DNA from 2 places in the Mesorhizobium sp. M2C.T.Ca.TU.002.02.1.1 genome. Region 2 is predicted to be linked to the other one. Evidence: predicted binding sites of a transcription regulator. Region 2 holds the regulator's gene; the other holds the start of a gene.
The links. The regulator PhoB, encoded in region 2, activates phosphate uptake and scavenging genes when phosphate is short. The targets are predictions, from matches to a motif close to TGTCATNNANCTGTCAT.
Positions count from the first base shown of each region.

Region 1: EOD07_RS19445 (acid phosphatase) is a predicted target of PhoB. The motif match lies at 2,632-2,648, and genes of this name have one in related genera.

Region 1 covers NZ_RZTO01000368.1:946-5,713, reverse strand. Annotated here, with positions in the region: partial or broken gene EOD07_RS19465 (NmrA family transcriptional regulator) at 1-240, shown strand, start outside; gene EOD07_RS19460 (dihydrofolate reductase family protein) at 289-906, shown strand; gene EOD07_RS19455 (hypothetical protein) at 929-1,180, opposite strand; gene EOD07_RS19450 (cytochrome-c peroxidase) at 1,331-2,539, opposite strand; gene EOD07_RS19445 (acid phosphatase) at 2,791-4,323, shown strand; gene EOD07_RS19440 (OsmC family protein) at 4,553-4,768, shown strand, end outside.
Region 2 covers NZ_RZTO01000113.1:759-10,538, forward strand. Annotated here, with positions in the region: gene xylF (D-xylose ABC transporter substrate-binding protein) at 24-1,064, opposite strand; gene EOD07_RS08800 (ROK family protein) at 1,332-2,567, shown strand; gene phoB (phosphate regulon transcriptional regulator PhoB) at 2,892-3,581, opposite strand; gene phoU (phosphate signaling complex protein PhoU) at 3,599-4,306, opposite strand; gene pstB (phosphate ABC transporter ATP-binding protein PstB) at 4,327-5,130, opposite strand; gene pstA (phosphate ABC transporter permease PstA) at 5,127-5,978, opposite strand; gene pstC (phosphate ABC transporter permease subunit PstC) at 5,982-6,968, opposite strand; gene pstS (phosphate ABC transporter substrate-binding protein PstS) at 7,035-8,093, opposite strand; partial or broken gene EOD07_RS08835 (response regulator) at 8,587-9,780, opposite strand, start outside.

The DNA of each region.
Region 1 (4,768 bases), on a different contig from region 2:
GCCACCACCATCCTGGGCCGGGCGATCGGCAAGGATGTCGCCTATCATGAAGCCTCGTTCGCCGTTGCGCGGGCCGGCATGATCGCCAACGGCATATCGGCGAGTTTTGCCGACGCGCTTGGCGAGACGGCGGCAAGCTTCAACAGAGGCGAGCGCTGGGCGCTGGAAGCACCATCGGCCGAAAACGCCACGCCGACCAGCTTCGAAGCCTGGGCGCAGGCATTCGCCCGTTCGCGCTGAGCCACCCGAACATTCACGGGCAGAAATTCCAGACGAGGAGAACGACCAATGAAGAAGCTCATCCTGCAGATGCAGATGTCGGTCGACGGTTTTGTCGGCTCCGACGAGGACCGTCGCTGGCAGCTCTGGGAATGGGGCGACGACAGCGCATGGGACGAGGAGCTGAAACGGGACTTCAACGCCGTTTTCACGGCGATCGACACCATCCTGTTGAGTCGCAAGATGGCGGAGGAGGGGTATCTGGCCCATTGGGGCAATGCGGCGAGGAAATATCCGAAGGACCCTTTCTACGCCTTCGCGCAACGCATCGTCGAGGCTGAGAAGGTGGTGGCGAGCGATAAGCTCGAGGCGTCGCGCTGGGAGCGCACACGGGTCGTCAGCGGCGACCTGCCGCGCGAGGTCGATGCGCTGAAGCAAGGCGCGGGCAGCGACATCGCCGTATTCGGCGGTGCGGGCTTTGCGTCCGCGCTGATCGCCGCGGGCCTGGTCGACGAATTCCAGCTCTTCATCAATCCGGCGGTGCTGGGCAGCGGCCGCCGCATCTTCGACCAGGGTGGTTTTTCAGGCCTGAAGCTTCTCGGCTCGAAGGCCTATGCCTGCGGCATGGTGGTGAGCCGCTACGCGCCGGCGCAATCAGAGGGTGCAACCACGGCCGTGCTGCCTTGAATCAATCTGGCAGCGCGCCTTCTCAACCGCCTGTTTGGCCGTGCCTTTCCCGGATCGGCTGCGAGCCGCCTCCGCTGACGAGCCGCAGTTGCCCGGCTGGCCGGCTGGGCCGCGGCCAGGCTGCATGGTCATTGCCCGCGGCGACGAACCAGCGGGCCTCACGCCATGTCAGGCCGATAAGCACCCGCCCGGCATATTCCGCCGGCGCCCCATTGCCCGCATCGAACACCGCCCAGCTGCTCCCGGGCGGCTCCTGCACCGCGACGAACCTCATCGGAGACTCCATCTGTGAAGAGATGGGCAACATAGCAGGCGCGACTTGGCGTTCCTATGACGTGGCTCACATTGGCACACATTTATGGTGGATATCCGGACCTCGGCTGCAATCAGGCCGTGCGTCTACCGATCTCCGTAGCCATTGGCCCTACTGCCCCGCCTGGTCGGCGTCGGTCAGCGTGCCGAGGAAGGCGACGATGTCGTCGATCTCGGCGTCGGTCAGCGCCGGCTTGTCGCCGGGTTTCCTGCCGTTGAACGGTGGGTCGGTGTTGAGGTTCGGCCAGTAGGCTTTCGGCAGGTCGTCGAATTTGTCGACCATGCCATCGGCCTTCTTCGGATACCAACGCGCGGGATCGCTGTCGCGGCTGGCGTAGAAGGCGACCGCCTCGCGCAGCGTGTGGAAGTAGCCATTGTGGAAGAAGCTTTTGCGCAAGGCCACGTTGCGCAAGGTCGGCGTCTTGAACAGCCCACAATATTCCGTCCGCCCCTTGAAGTCGGTGCGCAGCGGACCGCACAGGCCAAGGTCGACATAATTAGGATCCGCATTGGCGGGGATCGCCGGATTGCGCGGCACTGCGATCGCGATCAGGCCGTAATCGGTGAATTGCGGCGGCTCACCGTCATTGGCGGGCTCGCTCAAATGGCAGCTCGCGCAATTGCCCTTCGCCTCGTCCTCGAACAGCATGCGGCCGCGCCGTTCCTGCGCCGAGAGCTGCGCCTTGCCGGCAAGGAAGGCGTCGTAACGGCTGGAATAGGGATAGAAATCGGTGCTGCTCTGCTCGAAGGTGCCGAGCGCCTCCACGGCGGCGTCGAAGGCGTCCTGAGGGTGCTCGAAGACATCGGCGCCGAAGGCAGCCTTGAAGGCATCGGCATAGGGCGCTTTGCGCAGACTGGCGACCACGGCGCCCTCGTCCTTGTTGCCCATCTCGAAGGGCGACAGCAGCGGGATCCTCGCCTGATCCTTGCCATTGTCGGCACGGCCGTCCCAGGTCAGGCCGCCGGTCGGGCCGTTGTCGACGCTCTCGTCGCCTTCATCCTCGGAGTCGTAGAAATGCTCGGTGAAGGCGGGCGCGGCCTGCAGGTAGCGCAGCGACGGCACGGCGCGAATGCCGGGCCGGTCGAGGTTAGGTCCGCCCATCTCGACGGGTGCCGCCGATGCCGGTCCGAAGGCGTGGTTGGGATCATGGCAGGACGAGCAGGCCTGCTTGCCCGAGGCCGAGAGCGACGGATCGAAGAACATCTGCCGCCCCAACGCCGTCAGCGCCTCGGCGCGGGCGAAGGCGTCCTGGCGTGACATCGGGCCGGGATGGACGCCGGAAGGCTGCGCGGTGTTGGCAGGCGCGGTCAAGACGACCATCGCGGCCGCGCCAATGGCGATCGCCTGATTTCTCCAACGTCCCATCATCTTCGGCAACATCCCTGGGTCCTTTGGCGAAGTAGGAGGCTAGTGCAACGGATTGATGACTGGCTTCCCCGCTCACGAAACCGTGTTCGGGCGCTGCGGAACTGTCACATGGGTGACAAGGCGTCGAAGTAGCTGGGCATTGATGCAGCTGCGTCCCTGCATTGCCGTCCTCCAGCCATTCCCAAGCCACGAGGCATTTCCCGATGACCCGAACCTTTCTCTCCCTTTGCCTCGCCTCCACGGCGCTGGCATCGCTCTCCGCCGCTGCTCGCGCGGCTCCTCCCGGCTATGACAAGATCGACACCGTCGTCATCATCTACGCCGAGAACCGCAGCTTCGATAACCTCTATGGCGGCTTCCCCGGCGCCAACGGCCTGGCCAACGTGTCGCCCGGCCAGGCGCGCCAGCTCGACCGCGACGGCACGCCGCTTTCCGAACTGCCGCCGGCTTGGGGCGGGCTGACCGGCAAGGGCGTCACGCCGGCGGTGACGGAGGCGCAGAGCGCGCATCTCGCCAACGCGACATTCGCGATCGACGATCCCAAAGGCTTCAACGAGGGCACCAACGTCGTCACGCACGATCTCTGGCACCGCTTCTACCAGGGGCAGATGCAGATCGACGGCGGCAAGAACGACAAGTTCGTCGCCTGGGCCGATTCCGGCTCGCTGGTGATGGGCCATTACGATGGCTCCAACCTGCCGATGTGGGCGATCGCCAAGAAATACGTGCTGGCGGACAATTTCTTCCAGGGCGCCTTCGGCGGCTCCTTCCTCAACCACTTCATGCTCGCCTGCGCCTGCGCGCCTTATTACCCGAACGCCGACACCAGCCCGGTGAAGGGCCAGATCGCCGTCGTCGAACCGGACGGCGTGACGCTGAAGCCGGCCGACAACTCACCGGCCTCCGCACTTGGCGGCGTGCCGAAATTCGCCAATGACGGCGCCATCACGCCCGACTTCTACGCCGTCAACACCATGCAGCCGCCTTACCAGCCGAGCGCCAACAAGCCGGCCGAGGGCGGCGACAAGGCACTGGCCGATCCGGCGCAGCCGACCACGCTGCCGCCGCAGCACGAGATCACCATCGGTGACCTGTTGTCGCTGAAGGGCATTTCCTGGGCCTGGTACTCGGGCGCCTGGCAGGCCGCGCTCGACGGCAAGAACGCGACGCCGGTGCCGAATTTCCAGTTCCACCACCAGCCCTTCAACTATTTCGCGGCCTATGCGCCGGGCACGGCCGCGCGCGCCGAGCACATCAAGGATGGCGGCCTCGACGGCGTCGAGTTCATCAAGGCGATCGACGACGGCAAGCTGCCGGCCGTCACCTTCTACAAGCCGCAGGGCAACCTCAACGAACATGCCGGCTATGCCGATGTGACCTCCGGCGACCAGCACCTGGCCGACCTCGTTTCGCATCTGGAGAAGAGCCCGCAATGGGCTCACATGCTGGTCGTCATCACCTATGACGAGAATGGCGGCTTCTGGGACCACGTCGCGCCGCCTAAGGCCGACCGCTGGGGCCCGGGCAACCGCATCCCGGCCTTCATCATCTCGCCCTATGCCAAGATGGGTATCGTCGACCACACCCAGTACGACACCACCTCGATCCTGCGCTTCATCACCAACCGCTACGACCTGCCGGTGCTGCCCGGCATCGTCGCCCGCGACAAGGCGCTGCGCAACAACGACCAGCCGCCGATGGGCGATCTGACCGCGGCGCTCGACCTGACGAAGTAGCGTTTCAGGACTTGGGTTCCTCGCCCCGCCAAAGGCGGGGAGAGGTGTCCGCAAAGCGGACGGAGAGGGGCCTTCGTAGGGCGCTCCCCCTCTCCGTCTCGGCTTTGCCGAGCCACCTCTCCCCCATTTCATGGGGGCGAGGAAACGCCAATCGCCCACGATCCGCGCCGACGATTGCCTCAGTGAATTCCCCTCCGCTATCAATGTCTCCAAAATTGGAGACTTCACGATGGCAGACCTGAAGATCAGGACCCGCAACACTGGCGCGCTCGCCGTCCTGCCGCCGGGCGGCCTGCCAGTGATCACCACCCCGACCGGCGGCGCCATCGACGTGGTCACGCAAGTCAGCGCTCCGGGCTTCAGCCCGCTCGACCTGCTCTATGCCTCTTTGGCCGCCTGCATGGTGCTCAGCGCACGCATCGCCGCAACGCGCCTTGGCGTCGCC
Region 2 (9,780 bases):
ATTTTGATCGAGAGCCGGCAGACTTAGTTGCAGACCTTGACGCTGCCGGCGGGCACGCCCGCGCAGACTTCGTCCTTCTTGATCCAGCCGGCGTCGATGACGACGTTGAGATTGTCCTTGGTGATCGCGATCGGGGTCAGGAACAGCGACTTGACGGCGTTGCCGCCGGGCGTCGTGAAGTCCTTGGCGCCGGCGATATCGCCCATCTTCTTGCCGCCGGCGAGTTGCGAGGCGATCTCGGCGGCGTTCTTGCCAAGCTCGCGCGCGTCCTTCCACACCGACACGGTCTGCGTGCCGAGCGCGATGCGGTTGAGCGCCGCGTGGTCGCCGTCCTGGCCGGAGACCGGAACGGTGCCGGCCAAGCCTTGCGCCGTCAGCGCCGCGACGACGCCGCCGGCGGTGCCGTCATTGGCAGCGACGACCGCGTCGACCTTGTTGTCGTTGGCGGTCAGGAACTGCTCCATGTTCTTCTGCGCGTTGGCGGGCAGCCAGCCGTCGGTATAGGCCTCGCCGACATTCTTGATCTTGCCGCTGTCGATCGCGTCCTTCAGGACTTCCATGGAGCCCGAGAACAGGAAGTCGGCGTTCGGATCGGCGCCAGAGCCCTTGATGAAGACGTAGTTGCCCTCGGGCTTCACCTTGAACACCTCGCGGGCCTGCATGCGCCCGACTTCCTTGTTGTCGAAGGTCAGGTAGAACACGTCCTTGTTCTCGATCAGGCGGTCGTAGCCGACAACCGGGATGCCTTCGTCGAGCGCCTTCTGCACCGCCGGACCGATCGCCGAAGCGTCCTGCGCAAGGATGATCAGCGCGTTGGCGCCCTGCGAGATCAGGCTTTCGACGTCGGTAAGCTGCTTGCCCGGATTGGACTGCGCGTCGGCCGAAATATACTTGTCGCCGGCAGCCTCGATGGCGGCCTTCATCGCCGCTTCGTCGGTCTTCCAGCGCTCTTCCTGGAAATTCGACCACGAGACGCCGATCACCTTGTCCTTCGCCTCGGCGACCGACGCCAGCGTCAGCGACATGGCAACGCCCGCCAGGATGGCGGCTGCGAATTTCTTCATGATATCCTCCCTGCGCCCTGTATGGCGCGACCCAGACTGGCCCGAAGGCCGGCACAGAGGCTTTTTTTCGAGCCTCGAAAAAACACTGATCCAACGCTGTGCCGCTGTCAACTCGGATTCTGATGGTTTTTGAGGTGTCGCGAACTTTTTTTCGAGCTCCGCAATAAATAATGACAGCGTCGGCTGCTTCTGCCAGTATCCCTAGCATGTCACCGGCGGCCCATGGCATCATCAAGCCGTGATGACCAGGAGGAAATACTTCAGCCAATGTCGGTCGGAATCCGCCACGACGATCTGCGCCGGCGCAACCGCGCCATGGTGATTTCGGCCGTGCGCCGCGCCGGTCAGCCATCGCGGACGGAGATCGCAGCCACCACCGGGCTCAGCCACTCGACCATTTCGGCGATTTCCGCCGATCTGATCCAGGAAGGCATTCTCACCGAAAGCAAGGCCAGCGAGCCGACGGCGTTGAAACGCGGCCGGCCGCAGATCGGCCTGGCGCTCAACCCCGAAGCCGCCGCGGTGCTGACTGTGGTGTTGTCGCTGAATTTCCTGTCGGTCGCCGTCATCGACTATGCCGGCCAGGTGATTGCCGAGGAGCAGCAGCGCCTGGACACCCTTGTCATGCCGCGTGAAGAACTGATCGGCGAATGCATGGCGATCGTCCGGCGTCGGCTGCAGGATCCCGACCTCGACGTCGGCAGCGTCGCCCGCATCGCCATGGGTATCCAGGGCATAACCGATTCCCACGCGCGCGCCATGCTGTGGTCGCCGATCACGCCGCTGACCGACATTCCTTTTGCCGACATCCTCGAGAGGGAATTCGGCATTCCAGCCACCATGGAGAACGACTGCAACATGATGGCGGTGGCGCTGCAGTGGCGTGACCCCAACCGCTATCGCGACAATTTCATCGCCATCCTGTTGTCGCACGGCATCGGCATGGGCCTGGTGCTGAAGGGCCAGTTGTTCACCGGCACACATTCCTCCGGCGGTGAGTTCGGGCACATGATCCACCGTCCGGGCGGCGCGCTTTGCCGCTGCGGCCGGCGCGGCTGCGTGGAGGCCTATGCCGGCAACTACGCCATCTGGCGCAGCGCCATGGGCGTAAGCGAGGATGCCGCGCCGACGGACGTCGGCGACGCCGACATGCGAGCGCTGGCGGCAAAGGCGCGCGAGAAGGACGGCCCCGAGCGCGAGGCCTATCGCCGGGCCGGCGAGGCGCTGGGCTTCGGCCTCGGCAGCCTGTTCGCACTCATCGATCCGGCGCCCGTCGCCATGGTCGGCGTCAGCGCGGCCGCCTTCGACCTGATCGAGCCGGCGCTGAGGAAGGCGATTGCCCAGACCGCCGGCGGCCAGCACTCGGAATCGATCTCCTTCGACACCGAGCCGAACGAGCTGCCGCTGATCCGCGAAGGCTGCGCCATGCGCGCGCTGACCTTCGTCGATCAGGAGATTTTCGCGCCGGGAGTTCAGGCAAGAGCGGGCAAGCACGTTGCGTAGGCAGCTTTGAAGTGACAGTTCCGGGTGTCTCGCCAGTCACCGGAGATCAGCGAAGGCCCCGAAGCTTCGTCATTCCAGGGCGGAGCAGGAGCGAAGCTCCGTCGCGAAGACCCTGGGATCCATTCCGTTACCTCGGACGTAGGGCGCAGCGGAGCAGAATTCTGCACCGTGGTGGCGCCTCAAAGCCACGGAATGGATCCTCGGGTCTGCGCTGCGTCGCTGCGCTCCTTGCTCCGCCCGTGGATGACGAAGCACGAGCGTCTCGGCTACCCACAAGCGTGGGTGCGAGAAGTGCCTGCCCGTCAGGACACCTGCCCCCTGGGACTAGTCTTCCCGGATCGCGTAGCCCGCGCCGCGGATGGTGCGGATGACATCCGGCATGCGGCCGTTGTTGACGGCCTTGCGCAGGCGGCCGACATGGACGTCCACGGTGCGCTCGTCGATATAGATCGTCTCGCCCCAGACATTGTCGAGCAGCTGGCTGCGCGAGAACACGCGGCCGGGGTGGCGCATCATGAATTCGAGCAGCCGGAACTCGGTCGGGCCGAGCCTGATCTCGCTCTTCTTGCGGTAGACGCGATGCGATTCGCGGTCGAGCACGATGTCACCGACCTTGAGCACGCTGGACAGCACCTCCGGCTTGGCGCGGCGCAGCAGCGCCTTGACGCGGGCCATGAACTCCGGCGTCGAGAACGGCTTGACCAGATAGTCGTCGGCGCCGGTCGAAAGGCCGCGCACGCGGTCGCTTTCCTCGCCGCGCGCCGTCAGCATGATGATCGGCAGCCGCTCGGTCTCGGGCCGCATCCTGAGACGCCGGCAAAGCTCGATGCCGGACACCGCCGGCACCATCCAGTCGAGCACGAGCAGGTCGGGAACGTTTTCCTGAAGGCGGATTTCGGCCTCGTCGCCGCGGGTCACCACTTCGACCTGGTAACCCTCGGATTCGAGATTGTAGCGGAGCAGCACCCCCAGCGGCTCCTCGTCCTCCACCACCATGATGCGTGGCGCGATCATCGGGGTAACCTTTTCCGTCAGGCCGCCGGCGCCGACATTGCCGTCTCGTCCTGCTTCGGACGGTTGGCGGGCAATTGCGTGCCGGTCAACACATAGTAGGCGTTCTCGGCGATGTTGGTCACATGGTCGCCGATGCGCTCGAGGTTCTTGGCGCAGAACAGAAGATGCGTGCAAGCGGTGATGTTGCGCGGATCTTCCATCATATAGGTCAACAGCTCGCGGAAGACGGATGTGTATTTGACGTCGATGCGTTCGTCGTCGTTGCGAAGCTTGGCCAGCGCCGTGGCGTCGCCCACCGTATATTCCTGGATCACGCCCTGGACCTGGATCAACACCATCTGCGCCATGGAATCGATCGAATGCGTGAGGTCGCGCGGCGCGGCGCTGACGCCGACCGAGCCGACGCGCTTGGCGATGTTCTTGGCGAGATCGCCGATGCGCTCGAGGTCGCCCGCCATGCGGATCGCTCCGACCACGCTGCGCAGGTCGTCGGCCATCGGCTGGCGCTTGGCGATCAGCGTGATGGCGCGGTCGTCGAGCTCGCGCTGCCTTGCGTCCATGATGGCGTCGTCGGAGACGACGCGCTGCGCCAGCGCATTGTCGGTCTCGAGCAGCGCCCTGGTCGAGGCGCCGACCATCGAGGCGGCAAGGTCACCCATGTCGTTGATGAGCCGGCTGATCTGCCTCAGATCCTCGTCGAAGGAGGCGACGGTATGTTCGGCCATGATGATGTCCTCGTATGTCTTCAGCCGAAGCGGCCGGTGATGTAGTCCTGGGTGCGCTTCTCGCGGGGCGAGGTGAAGATCTTCTCGGTCCGGTCGAACTCCACCAGCTCGCCCAGGTACATGAACGCCGTCTGCCGCGAGACGCGCGCCGCCTGCTGCATGTTGTGGGTGACGATGACGATCGTATAGTCGGCCTGCAATTCGTCGATCAGCTCCTCGATCTTGGCCGTCGACAGCGGATCGAGCGCCGAGGCCGGCTCGTCGAGCAGGATGACCTCGGGCTTGACCGCCACGGTGCGGGCGATGCACAGGCGCTGCTGCTGGCCGCCCGAAAGGCTGAGCCCGCTGGCGTTGAGCTTGTCCTTGACTTCGCTCCACAGCGCGGCGCGCTTCAGCGCCTGCTCGACGCGGCTGTCCATCTCGGCCTTGCTGATCTTCTCGTAGAGCCTGACGCCGAAGGCGATGTTTTCATAGATCGACATAGGGAACGGCGTCGGCTTCTGGAACACCATGCCGATCTTGGTCCTGAGCAGGTTGAGGTCCTGCGAGCGGTCGAGGATGTTCTTGCCGTCGAGCAGCACCTGGCCCTCAGCGCTCTGCTTCGGATAGAGCTCGTAGATGCGGTTGAGCACGCGCAGCAGCGTCGACTTTCCGCAGCCCGACGGGCCGATGAAGGCCGTCACGCTGCGCTCGGGCAGGGACAGGTTGATGTCCTTCAGCGCCTTCGACTGGCCATAGTAGAAGTTGAGGTTCTTGACCTCGATCTTGGCCTTCTCGACGGTCGTCTCGGCTACGTTCAGGTCGGTGGACAACATCGGTTTCATCTGTCCTCTCTGCGTCCGGTCAGGCTGCGGGCGAAGATGCTCAGCCCGAGAACCGTCAGGGTGATTATGAGTGCGCCCGTCCAGGCCAGCTGCTGCCACTCCTCGTAAGGGCTGAGAGCAAACTGGAAGATGGTCACCGGCAGGCTGGCCATCGGGGCATTGAGATTGCTCGACCAAAACTGGTTGTTGAGCGCGGTGAAGAGAAGCGGCGCCGTCTCGCCGGAGATGCGCGCGATTGCCAAAAGGATGCCCGTGACGATGCCGGAGAGCGCCGCGCGGTAGGCGACGGAGCGGATCACCACCCAGCGCGGCGCGCCGATTGCCGTACCCGCTTCGCGCAGCGCGTTGGGCACGAGGTTCAGCATGTCCTCGGTGGTGCGCACCACGACGGGGATCACCAGGATCGACAGCGCGACGGCGCCGGCAATCGCGGAGAAGTGTCCCATCGGCCGCACCATCAGCTCGTAGACGAACAGGCCGATGATGATCGAAGGCGCCGACAACAGGATGTCGTTGATGAAGCGCACCACGGTGGTGAGCCTCGAGAAGCGTCCGTACTCGGCCATGTAGGTGCCGGCCAGCACGCCGATCGGCGTGCCGACGATAATGCCGATGACGGTCATCACGATGCTGCCGTAGATGGCGTTGAGCAGGCCGCCGGCATCGCCGGGCGGCGGCGTCATTTCAGTGAACACGGCCAGGTTCACCCCGGAGAGCCCCTTGTAGAGCAGGGCGCCGAGGATCAGCGCCAGCCATGCCAGGCCGATGCCGGCCGCGATGACGCACAGCGCCATCATCACGGCATTCTTGCGCTTGCGGCTTTGGTGAAGCGATTGGGCAGTCGACATCGGTCAGGCTCCCGTGCGGCTATCGATGCGCAACAGCATGTAGCGTGCGAGCGCGAGGATGACGAAGGTGATGATGAACAGGATCAGGCCGAGCGACACCAGCGAGGATGTATAGAGATCGCCATCGGCTTCGGTGAATTCGTTGGCGATGGTCGCCGAGATCGTCGTGCCCGGCGCGAACAGCGAGGCGCTGATGCGGTGCGCGTTGCCGATGACGAAGGTGACGGCCATCGTCTCCCCAAGCGCGCGGCCGAGGCCGAGCATGACGCCGCCCATGATGCCGACGCGGGTGTAGGGGATGACGACGCGCCGGGTCACTTCCCAGGTCGTGCAGCCGATGCCGTAGGCCGATTCCTTCAGCACCGCCGGCACCGTGTCGAACACGTCCTTGGTGATCGAGGTGATGAAGGGCAGCACCATGATGGCGAGGATCAGCGACGAGGTCAGCAGGCCGATGCCGTAGGGCGGACCGGCAAACAGGCTGGAGAGCCCCGGTATGCCGTGGAAAAGACCGATGATGAAGGGCTGCACCGTCGTCTGCAGGAACGGCGCGAAGACGAACAGGCCCCAGATGCCGTAGATGATCGAGGGAATGCCGGCGAGCAGCTCGACCGCGATGCCGATCGGGCGGCGGAGCGGGCGCGGGCAAAGCTCGGTCAGGAAGACGGCGATGCCGATGCCGATCGGCACGGCGATGAGGATGGCGATGGCCGAGGTGACGATGGTGCCGTAGATGGGCGCGAGCGCGCCGAAATTCTCGGTGACCGGGTTCCAGGATTCGGTGGTCAGGAAGGAGAAGCCGAATTTCGACAGCGCCTGCCACGAGCCGGCGACCAGCGAGATCGCGACGCCGCCGAGGAGAACCAGCACGAGGATGGCGGAAAGACGCGTGGCCGTCCGGAAGACCATGTCGGTGACGGCGAAGCGGCGCACCGTCGCTTCCCTGGTCCGCATAGCGGATGATGTCGCAGCTTCGGAAACGGCTGTCATTGAGCCCCTCGCATTTCGAAAGAGACAGGAGGGCGCCGGAGGCGCCCTTCCCTTGTTCCGCGGGAATTACATGCCGGAATAGAGCGGCTTGCCGCTCGCGTCGACGATGTCCTTGCCCCACATTTCCTCGACGCTCTTCACGACGGCGTCGGGCATCGGGACGTAGTCCAGGCCGGCGGCCAGCTCGTCGCCCTTGGCGTACGACCAGGCGAAGAATTTGAGCGCTTCGGTCGTGGCCGCGGCATCGTCGGGCTTCTTGTAGACGAGGATCCAGGTGGCCGACGTCATCGGCCAGGATTCGGCGCCCGGCTGGTTGGCCAGGATGACGCCGTAGCCCGGCTGCGAGCTCCAGTCGGCATTGGCCGCGGCGGCCGAGAAGGCAGCGGCGGTCGGCTCGACCTTCTTGCCGTCCTTGTTCACCATGTCGGCATAGGTGAGCTTGTTCTGCTTGGCATAGGCATATTCGACATAGCCGATCGCGCCACCGGTCTGCGAGACGTTGTTGGCGACGCCTTCATTGCCCTTGGCGCCGATGCCAACCGGCCATTCGAGCGCGGTGTTGACACCGACCTTCGACTTCCAGTCGGCGCTGACGTCGGCCAGGTAGTAGCTGAAGTTGAACGTGGTGCCCGAGCCGTCCGAACGGTGGACGACGGCGATCGCCTGGTCGGGCAGCTTGACGTCGGGGTTGAGCTTCTTGATCGCTTCGTCGTTCCAGTTGGTGATCTTGCCGGCGAAGATGTCGGCCAGCGTCGGACCGTCGAGCACCAGTTCGCCCGGCTTGACGCCTTCGAGGTTGACGACCGGAACGATGCCGCCCATCACCATCGGGAACTGCGCGAGCCCGGTGGAGTCGAGATCCTCGCCCTTCAGCGGCGCGTCGGAAGCGCCGAAGGTCACGGTCTTGGCCTTGATCTGCTTGATGCCGCCGCCGGAGCCGATCGACTGATAGTTGAGACCGATGCCGGTCTCCTTCTTGTAGGCGTCGGCCCACTTCGCATAGATCGGATAGGGGAAGGTGGCGCCGGCGCCGGAGATGTCGGCAGCCATCGCGGCGGCCATGCTAAGGGTTGATGCCGCAGCCATTGCAATCGCAACGGCCGCCGAGCGGATGAAATGTCTCATGTGGCCTGCTCCTGTTCGGAAGATGGTCTTTCGGCACCCGTTCTATCGGCGCCCGGTGAGCGCAATAGCCCTCGATTATTACAGTCGCATGACAGTTTCGTGTCAGCCCGGTAACGCCTGAAAAGGGGCTGCCTGGAGAGGCCCGCGCCGGCCCCGAAGGACCGGCCGGAGTTTGCCGCGGAAATCAGCAACTTGTCTGGCTTTTGAAGCAAAATTTATCCCGGCGGCCATGACCATGGCCGCCGGGAAATAAAATCCGGACGAGAGCGCGTTGCCTGAATGCCAGAGCGGATCATGGCGTGGCCATCGCCGAAAACAGGTCCGTTGGGGTAGAGTCGACGCTGTTCCTTGTTGGCGGTCGCTGCTCCCGCCCGTAACCGAAGAGCGGAATCAACAGCCACATTGTCCGAGCTTGGTTTTTGCTTTGGTATGGTGCGATCGCACCATACGCATGCGTCAGTCTCTTGCCGCAGTCCTGCCCGCCAAATTCGTTTTAACCGGCGTTGCGCCGGGTCTCGACGTCCGAGCCCAGCCAGCGATCGAGCTTTTCGAGCAGCGCCCGCGGACTGATCGGCTTCGGCAGGTAATCGTCCATGCCGGCTTCCAGACAGCGTTCGCGGTCGCCCTTCAGCGCATGCGCGGTCACGCCGACGATCGGCACATGCGTGCCCATATCCTCCTCGAGCCGGCGGATGGCGCCGGTCGCCTCCAGCCCGTTCATTTCCGGCATCGACACATCCATCAGGATCATGCGCGGATTGAGCTTGCCGAAAGCCTCGAGCGCCTTGCGGCCGTTGCCGACGATCTCGAAGCGGTAGCCGGTCTCGCCGAGGATCTGGGTGAACACCAGCTGGTTCACCTCATTGTCCTCGGCGACGAGGATGTCGAGCCCGCGCTCCGCGTCGGTTGGGCGTGGACGCGCCCGCACCGGCGGCGGCTGCAGCATGGCGCGCTCCGACGCCGCTGCCTGTGCCGGCGCGGCTTGCGGGGGGCTGCTGCCGACGGCGGGTTGCGTCGCGGCGCTGCTATGACGATGGCGCTGGATGGTCGCGACCAGCGTTTCCAGGAGGATGGAGGAACGCGCCGGCTTGATAAGCTGCGCATCGATGCCGAGGTCGCGATAGGTCGTGTTGGCAAGCGACTGGTCGACAGAGGTCAGCATGATGATGGGCGTATGCGCCAGGCCCGCCGTGTTGCGCACGATGCGGGCCATCTCGGCGCCGGTCATGCCGGGCATCTGGTAGTCGAGCACGACGCAGTCGACCGGCACGCCATAGGCGGCGGCGGCAATCAGCACCTTCAACCCCTCGGCGCCGCTTTCGGCCGCACAGGAATCGAACGTCCACGACGCCATCTGCTCGCTCAGGATCGAGCGGTTGACGGCGTTGTCGTCGACGATGAGAACGCGCGCGCCGGTGACGTCGACCGGCATGATGCGCTGTCCGCCCTGCTCGGCCCTGGGCAGCGTGACCGTGAACCAGAAGGTCGAGCCCTTGCCCTCGGCGCTGTCGACGCCGATCTCGCCGCCCATCATCTCGACCAGCCGCGAAGTGATGGCAAGGCCAAGTCCGGTGCCTTCGTGCCGCCTGGTCGAGGACGTGTCGACCTGGCTGAATTTTTCGAACACCAGCTTCAGCTTCTCTTCCGGAATGCCGATGCCGGTATCGGTGACCGATATGGTGAGCCT